DNA from 2 places in the Streptomyces sp. Z423-1 genome. Region 1 is predicted to be linked to the other one. Evidence: riboswitches for the same ligand, from Rfam matches in the RefSeq annotation. Region 1 holds a riboswitch; the other holds the start of a gene.
What was found. A riboswitch is a leader RNA that binds a small molecule or an ion and turns the genes downstream of it on or off. The one in region 1 is predicted to bind cyclic di-AMP.
Positions count from the first base shown of each region.

Region 2: linked by a shared signal. The riboswitch ahead of HJD23_RS04365 (LysM peptidoglycan-binding domain-containing M23 family metallopeptidase) and the one ahead of HJD23_RS37895 (C40 family peptidase) in region 1 are both predicted to bind cyclic di-AMP.

Region 1 is NZ_CP053109.1:8,308,159-8,312,362, forward strand. It holds gene HJD23_RS37880 (ATP-binding protein) at 1-198, shown strand, start outside; gene HJD23_RS37885 (LysR family transcriptional regulator) at 550-1,473, opposite strand; gene HJD23_RS37890 (LysE family translocator) at 1,577-2,191, shown strand; gene HJD23_RS37895 (C40 family peptidase) at 2,252-2,725, opposite strand; cyclic di-AMP (ydaO/yuaA leader) riboswitch at 2,729-2,937, opposite strand; gene HJD23_RS37900 (hypothetical protein) at 3,286-3,594, opposite strand; partial or broken gene HJD23_RS37905 (ATP-dependent Clp protease proteolytic subunit) at 3,608-3,811, opposite strand; gene HJD23_RS37910 (ABC transporter permease) at 3,920-4,204, opposite strand, start outside.
Region 2 is NZ_CP053109.1:931,679-935,882, forward strand. It holds gene HJD23_RS04360 (SGNH/GDSL hydrolase family protein) at 1-572, opposite strand, end outside; gene HJD23_RS04365 (LysM peptidoglycan-binding domain-containing M23 family metallopeptidase) at 789-1,766, opposite strand; cyclic di-AMP (ydaO/yuaA leader) riboswitch at 1,771-1,928, opposite strand; gene HJD23_RS04370 (alpha-galactosidase) at 2,237-4,204, opposite strand, start outside.

The sequences.
Region 1 (4,204 bases):
CGCCTGCCGAAGCGGCTCCCGGCCGCCGTCCAGCAGGACAACGGCCGCGGCCTGGTCATCATCCGCTGGCTGACCGCCGAGTGCGGCGGCCGCATGAGAGTCCGCCCGACCCGCGAGGGCGGCAAGACGGTCTCCATCGAACTGCCGTGGACGGTGCGGGCGGGCCCAGTACCGACGGCGGGCAAACAGGAGCCGTAGCTTTCGGGGCGGGTGCGGGGCGCGTTGCGAGGGGAGCCCTACCCGGGCGGGCCACGCAGCGCGCTGCGCGACTGGAGTCGCCGGGCGGGGGGCTCGGCCCCGTGCTCTGGGTGGTCTGGTCTGTTGGGTCGGGTGTGGCGCGGTGGAGGCGGAGGGCTCAGGCCCGCGCCGCGGAAGAGGCGGAGACCTCAAGCCCGCGCCCCGGGCGGTCGGTCCGGCCTGCCGGGTCAGGAGCGGGGCGGTTGGGGCGGAGAGTTCGGGCCCGTGCTCTGGGTGGTCCGGCGTGCAGGGTCGGGGGTGGCGCGGCGGAGGCGGGGGCCTCAGGCCCGCGCCCTGGGAGTCGCGGACGCCTCAGGGCCGTGCAGGTTGCTGAGCTCGGCCGAACGCGCCGCGTAGCAGTGCGCGGAAGGCGTCCGCCGCGGGGGCCGGCTCACCGGCGCGGTGGACGACCGAGATCGTCCGGCGCAGCTCGCCCTCCGACAGCGACCGCACCCCGACCGGCGTGGCCGACGTGCGCGCCACCATCTCCGGTACGACCGCCACCCCGAGCCCCGCACTGACCAGCGCGCACACCAGGGCGTACCCCGGCGTGGCGACCAGCACCGAGGGCGCCGCCCCGGCGCGGGCCAGCGCCGTCTCCACCCCCTGCCGGGCCGGATGGTCCGGCGCCATGCTGATCAGTGGCTGCCCGGCGAGTTCGGCCAGCGGCAGCCGGGAGCCACCGCCGCCGAGAGCGTGCCCCGGCGCCGTCACCAGCACCAGCTCCTCGACGAGCAGCGGCTCGGCACCGACCGACGAGGGCAGCGGCACCGGATCGGCCGGCTCGTAGGTGTGCGTCAGCGCCAGATCCACCTCGCCCGCGGCCACCGCCGCGACCCCGGCCGGCGGTTCGTAGTCCGCGACGGTCAGCTCCACGTCCGGATGTGCCCGGCGGAACGCGCTGAGCACCGGCGGCAGCAGATGGATCCCCGCGGTCTGGAAGGTGCCGACCCGGAGCGTGCCACCGGCGAGCCCGGTCAGCCGCGCCAGTTCGTGACGCGCCCGCTCCAGCTCGTCCAGCACCGTACGGGCCCGCGCCGCCAGCAACTCGCCCGCGGCCGTCAGCCGCGCCCCTCGGTGGTGCCGTACGAGCAGCGCGGCGCCCGCCTCCCGCTCCAGCTTCGCCAGTTGCTGGGAGAGCGCGGGCGGGGTGTAGCCGAGCCGCTCGGCGGCCCGGGTGATCGACCCGGCCTCGGCGACCGCCACCAGCGCGGCGAGCCGCGTCGGGTCGTACATGTCACTCCAGGGCGGCTTACAGAGGTAGATGAAAGCAATGCTTAAGGCTTACCCAGGTTACTCGAAATACCTGCTGAAGGCTTCTTTCCGGCAGCCTGACGTCATGGACGCACAGCTCATCGCCTTCACCGGAGTCGCCGCGGGCATGGTCGCCATGCCGGGCGCGGACTTCACCGTCGTCGTGCGCAACGCCCTGATCTCCCGCCGGGCCGGCGTCGCGTGCGCGCTGGGGATCACGGGCGGGCTGCTGCTGCACACCGCGCTGGCCGTGGCCGGTGTCGCGGCGGTCCTGGCCGCCGTGCCCGCGCTGTTCCGGGCGCTGCAACTGGCCGGCGGCGCCTACGTGCTCCATCTCGGGATCCGGACCCTGTGGTCGGTACGACGACCCCGCACCGCCACCGGCGAGGCGCCGACGTCGCCCGCGCCGCACCCGCTGCGCCAGGGCTTCGTCACCAACGCGCTGAACCCGAAGGCGCCGGTGACCTTCCTCAGTCTGCTGCCGCAGTTCGTCCCGGCGGGCGCCCCGGTGCTGCCCCGCACCCTGCTGCTGGCGCTCATCGTCGTGGCCCTCGCCCTGGTGTGGTTCCCGGCGGTGGCCCTGCTGGTGGACCGGCTCGGCCGATGGCTGCGCAGGCCGCGCGCCGCCCGCGCCCTGGAGGGCGTCACGGGCGCCGCGCTGACGGTCCTCGGCGCGACCCTGCTGCTGGAAGCGGGCTGAGCCTGCGTCACGGGCGGGGCGGTGGCGGCCCGTCGGGGCGCTGCCACCGCCGCCCGAGAGTCACTTGACCCGGCCGTACCAGACGCTCTTCGTCCAGATCTTCTGCAGCCGCACCACGTCCCCGGACTTCGGGGCGTGCCAGATCTTCCCCTTTCCGGCGTAGATGCCGACGTGGTACACGTTCGACCCCGAGTGGAAGAACACGAGGTCGCCGGCCTTCCGGCTCTTGGCCGGGATGTGGCGGGTCTTGTTGTACTGCTGGGCGGCCGTACGAGGCAGCTTCTTGCCCGCCTTCTTGTACGAATACAGCGTCAGCCCGGAGCAGTCGAACCTGCGCGGTCCGGTGGCGCCCCACTTGTACGGGGAGCCCTTCTTCGAGGCCGCGACCTGGAGAGCCTTCCTCGCCGGCGTGGCGGCCTCGGCCTCCGAGGCGAAGCCCGGAGCCACGACGGAGCCGCCCACCGCGACGAGAGTGAGGGCCGAGGCCGTACCGGCCCGGGCCATGAGCGACGGGACACGATTGAGCGCGGTCATGCGCAACCCTTCGTCAGCCGCCTGTGAAGGATGACCTGTCGGATTCGGGCTGGCGAAGTTGCCCGGCCGCGTTGTCACGGCTTCACCCCAAGGGCTGCTCGGAACCTGAACAAGCGTTCCGGCGACCCGTCGTGCTCGGGTCCTCCACTCCTGCCGATCCACTCCTGTCGACCGGTCATCCGGGCGGCGGCAGGACTCGGCGTCCGCCCGGACCGCCCCGCCGCGGTGGCGGGGGCTTGTCGTCAGTCGGGATCTTGACCCACGTAAGTCCGAAAATCCCAACGCAACCGGGGATTTGTGGCGTTACTCACCACTCGCCCGTTCGGGTGGACAGCCTGATGTGCGAACAGGTGTCAAGGGTGCCACGCCACCTCGGACCAGCAGCGGAACGTCTCATTCCGACCCGAGGCAGACCTCGTTGCGCAACCGCAAGGGCCCCGGAAAAGGACCTGAGGATCCACCGGACGGGGGTAGCCCTTTTGGTTCGTTTCACCCCCGGCCCGGACGTCCTGTCGCGTCGCCTCGCGGTCCGGGTGGACGGTGGCTGAGTCGACCGTGCCTCAACTGTCGGAGCGCGGCGGAACGGTGACACGCGCCGTGCGGCGTTCACCGTCCAGCACGCGCAGCGCCCGCGCGAGCGTTCGGGCGTGGAGTTCGGTCTCGCCCCGCTGGTGCATCAGCGCGAGCGCGTCGCGCAGTTCGGCCGCCTTGCGCACCAGCGCCTGGGCGGCACGCAGTCCACGATACGTGTCCCCGTCGTACGCCGGGTTGATACGCCCCAGCAGGTCCGCCACTTCCAGGTAACGGTCGATCAACTCGCCCTCGGCCCGGGTGAGGGCGGGCAGCGGCGGGAGTTCCGGTGGCAGCATCCGCGGCTCACCCCATCTCCTCCAGCCGGGCGCGTACCCGCGCCAACTCCTCCGCCTGGACGGCGACTCACTGGCCTGTCCCTCGATCGGCTCGGGCAGCGCCGGCTGACGGATCACCACCCGGGCGCCGGGCAGGGCGAATCGCTTGCCCGGGGGTGCCTGCGGCGAGCAGTACGGCGGCGGTCGATCCGGCCTGCCCGAGGCAGATCGTCTCCAGCGCGTCGTCGTGACACGGCGGAACATCGCGGGCCCAACCCCTCGTAGAACACGTACAGGCCGTGCGCCCCCTACGGCGGGGCGCACGGCCTCTACGTGCTGTATGTGGTCAGCCGGCCAGCGCGGGCCTCCGGTCGGCTGCGGATTCTTCGCTGCTCGCCGTACGGGACTTCAGCGCGCTGCCCAGCAGCACCGCCCCCAGCCCCACCGCGACCCACCACGTCAGCGTCAGCGCCGGACCCAGCGCCGCCGCGCCGTCGAAGTACGACACCGAGCGCAGCAGCGTCGTCCCCGCACCCGGCGGCAGCCACTGGCCGAGCGCCCCGGCCGGCTCGGGCAGCATCTGCGGCGCCGATCCCGCCCCCGAGAACGGGTTGCCGAACAGCATCAGCAC
Region 2 (4,204 bases), 7.4 Mb from region 1:
CCGAGTGCCTGACCGGCGCGCAGCGCCACGCGCGTGTGCCCCTCGGGCGAGAGGTGCAGCCGGTCGTCGTCCCAGGCGCGGCGGTCCTGAACGGACTTGAGCGACCACAGGTCGAGCACCGGGCAGCCGTACCGGTCGGCGATGGCCCGCACATGCCCGTTGTAGGTGGCGATCTTGCCGCGCAGGTGCCTGAGCAAGGGGACGCCCCGGGTGTCGAAGCCGGTCGTCACCAGCACGGTGCCCACGGCGTCGGTCAGCGCGGCGACCGCCCGCTCGAAGCGCTCGGCCACGTCGTCCGGGTCGGTGCCCGGGCGGATGATGTCGTTGCCGCCCGCGCAGAACGAGACCAGGTCCGGGGCGAGTTCGATGGCCTGCGGAACCTGGTCCGCCACGATCTGGTCGAGCAGCTTGCCGCGCACGGCGAGGTTGGTGTACTGGAAGTCGCCTTCGGGTCGGCGGTCCGCGAGCAGTACGGCGAACCGGTCCGCCCAGCCGACGAACGCCCCGTCGGGGCCGGGGTCGCCGACGCCCTCGGTGAAGCTGTCCCCCACCGCCACGTACGACCCGATCACTGATCTGCTGTCATTCTTCGAATCGTCTCCCACGTCGGGACATCATTCCCCTTCGAATGTGACCTACGCGACCGTAGGAAGGGGTTGACGGACGGTGACAAAGGCCACGGCCAAAGGATTGGTCAACTGCGGAATAAGCCCCGGTGACCGAAGACCCGCCGAAGGCCGGACCCGGGGATCGGGGTCCGGCCTTCGATGGTGTGAGCGGCGCGCGCGTCAGCCGATGGAGACGCCCTTCGACCGCAGGTAGGCGACCGGGTCGATGTCCGAGCCGTAGTTCGGCGTGGTGCGGATCTCGAAGTGCAGGTGCGGTCCGGTCGAGTTGCCGGTCGAGCCGGAGAGGCCGATCTGCTGGCCCGCGCTCACGCTCTGGCCGCTGGAGACGGAGAGCGCGGACAGGTGGGCGTACTGCGCGTAGTACCCGTCGGCGAGCTTGATGACGACCTGGTTGCCGTACGCGCCGGCCCAGCCCGCGGAGACGACCGTGCCCGCGCCGACGGCCTTGAGCGGGGTGCCGCTCGGGGCGGCGAAGTCGACGCCCGTGTGGTAGCCGCTGGACCACATGCTGCCGGCCACGCGGTAGGCGGTGCCGACGGCGGCGCCGTCCACGGGGGCGGTGAAGCCGCTGACGGTGCTGGTGTCGGCGGCCTGGGCGGAGGCCTCGGAGGAGGCGGATTCGGACGATCCGGACGACTGCGCCGCGGACTCGGAGGCGTTCGAGGACTCCGTCGTCTGCGCAGACGCCGCCGACTTGGGCGAAGCGGCGGAAGCGGACGACGGCTTGCCGCTGCTCGTCGCGGCCTTCTTGCCGATCGTGAGCTTCAGGCCGGGGTGGATGAGCGACGGGTTCTCGCCGACGGCCTCACGGTTGTCCTCGTAGAGCCGCTGCCAGCCACCGCTGACGTTCTGCTCGTCGGCGATCTTCGAGAGGTAGTCGCCGACCTTCACCGAATACGTCCGCACACCTGCCTTCGTGGCGGCGGACTTCTTTTCGGCGGCCTTCTGCTGGACGGCCGTCTTCTGGGTCGGGACCGACTGAACGGCCTTTTCCGCGGTGGACTGGGGAGTGGCTGCGTGGGCACCGGCGGCCCCCATGAGCGGGAGGGCGAGTGCGGCGCCACCGGTTCCGGCGACGGCGATGGAGCGGGTGAAGCGCTGGGTCTTCGGACGGCGGTGCTTACCCTTCGCGGGCATGGCGAATTCCTCTCCGGCGCCTGCGAGGTGAGCTGTCGGGTGCGGACTGGAGATGTCCGGCCGCGCCGAAACGCGGCTTTACCCCGAGCCGTTCCGGAGACCGGAACAGGCGGTTCTACCTGTGGGTCCCCCGCTCCTGCCGAACACGGGTGAGTTTGCGCGGGCACCGGGCGGCGGCAGGATTCGGCGTTCCGCCCGGATCGGTGTGGAACGTAAGCGAGCCAAGACGCACGGGACAAGCAAGAGGTTGCGCAGGAACGCCGTTTTCGTGATCCGTTCACCCGAATTCCGGTCACACTGCGTGCATTACGGCGCCGCCGTTTTCCGTAAAGACCCTTGAAAACCATGCGAATTACGTGAACATGACGAGCGACGCTGGGTCACAGATATGACGCTGCTCACGTGACCCTGCTCCAGGCTCCTTTATTCCAGAGCGAGTTGGAATGAAGAGGCTAATTCGGACAGAAGGCTCAGATGCGACGCAGCCGGAAAACAGCCGCATCAAGGTCGCCCCGCAATTCCGTACGCAGTCCGTGATGCAGCAATACGGCACCTCGGTGCACTTCGCCCGTTTCACGGCATTCGTACGACGCTGCCGGATCCAGCCCGCGCAACCGCAGCGCCGGGAGGGGTTCCCCGTAGCTCTGCGCCTGAAGCCAGGCGAGGACGACGGACTCGTCACCGCGTACGTACTGCACGGCACTGAGCCCACCGGCCGGCGGCCGCAGCCGGTAGAGGTCGCCGTGCTGCACGAGGGGCCGGATCTCCTTGTAGAGGGCCACCCAGTCCCGCGCCTCGGCCAGCTCCTCGTCGGTCCACTGCATGAGGTCGCCGCCGACGCCGAGCACCCCGGCCATGGCACTGACGAAGCGGAAGCGCAGTGTGCTGATCCGGCCGTTCAGCTGGGTGTTGGGGCTGTCGGTGACCCAGGCGGCCATCACGCGCGCGGGATGGATCTGACTGAAGCCGTGCTGGATGGCGAGCCGGTCGAGCGGGTCGGTGTTGTCGGAGGTCCACACCTGGTCGGTGCGGCTCAGCACTCCGAGGTCGATCCGGCCGCCGCCACCCGAGCAGGACTCGAAGGCGACGCCCGGGTGCGCCGCCCGCAGGCGGTCCAAAAGGGCATAAAAGGCACGTACATGGTCGACCCACAGCCGCTGCGGGTAGGGCTCGCCGGGCCACCCGGCATCCGTGAAGCAGCGGTTGAAGTCCCACTTGACGTAGTCGATGCGCGCACTGGAGAGGAGTGCGTGGAGCTGCTCCCAGAGGTACTCCTGGACATCCTCCCGCGCGAGGTTGAGTACGAGCTGATTGCGCATCTCTGTCCGCTTTCGTCCCGGCTGGAACTGCACCCAGTCGGGGTGGGCGCGGTAGAGATCACTGTCCGGGTTGACCATCTCGGGTTCCACCCAGATCCCGAACTGCATCCCCAGGGCGTGCACGTCGTCGGCGAGCGGCTTGAGACCGGCCGGGAAGCGGTCGGGGTTGGGTGTCCAGTCGCCGAGCCCCGCGCGGTCGCTGGTGCGCGCCCCGAACCAGCCGTCGTCGACGACGAACAGCTCCACGCCGATCGCCGCGGCCCGCCGCGCGAGCGCCCGCTGCTGCTCCTCGGAGATGTCGAACTCGGTGGCCTCCCAGGAGTTGAACAGCACCGGCCGGTCCCGCTCGGCGTCGGGCACGACGTACGCGCGCTGGTAGGCGTGCCACGCCCGGCTGGCCCCGCCGAAGCCGCCGTCGCTCCACAGGCCGGCGAAGACGGGCGTGGTGAAGGACTCCCCCGCGGCCAGCCGCAGCAGCCCCGAGTCGTCATAGCCGGCGCCGCCGGTGATCTGCACGCGCGCGTCCGGCAGGTGCGCCACCGCGATCCGCCACGAGCCCGACCAGCCGAGGGCGCAGCCGTACACCTCGCCGCGCTCCTCGGTCGCGTCGGCGTCCAGCGCCACCCACGACAGGTGTTGGTGCCCGGTGTGACCTCGGCGGCTGCCGATGACCTTCTCGCCGTAGGTGAGATACGACCGGGTCAGCCGGGACTCGGCCGCCCACCGGCCATGCAGCTGGGACAGCCGCCACTGGTCGCGGTCCGGCAGGGTCCAGGTGGCGGAGTCGGCGCGCAGCACCTCGACCACGGGCCCGTCGTTGTGCAGGGTCACCCAGCGCTCGACGACGTCGTCACGCATCCGGTAGTGCAGCGTGATCGCCAGCCCCGCGTCCCGGAAGCGCAGGCGCAGCTCGTCGTCGCCGGTCTCGTACGTCTCGAAGGTCCACTCGGTGCCGCGTCGCTCGTCGGTGCGCACGGACAGGGCGGGGCGGACGAAGCGGGGGCCTCCTTCGATCGGGTACTCCTCCCGTCCGTCGAGCGGGGACTCGAAGGGCCAGTGGTCCGGCAGCGGGCGCACCGCGAGGGCTTCGGCGTCGGCGAGTGCGATCCTGGGGCCCCA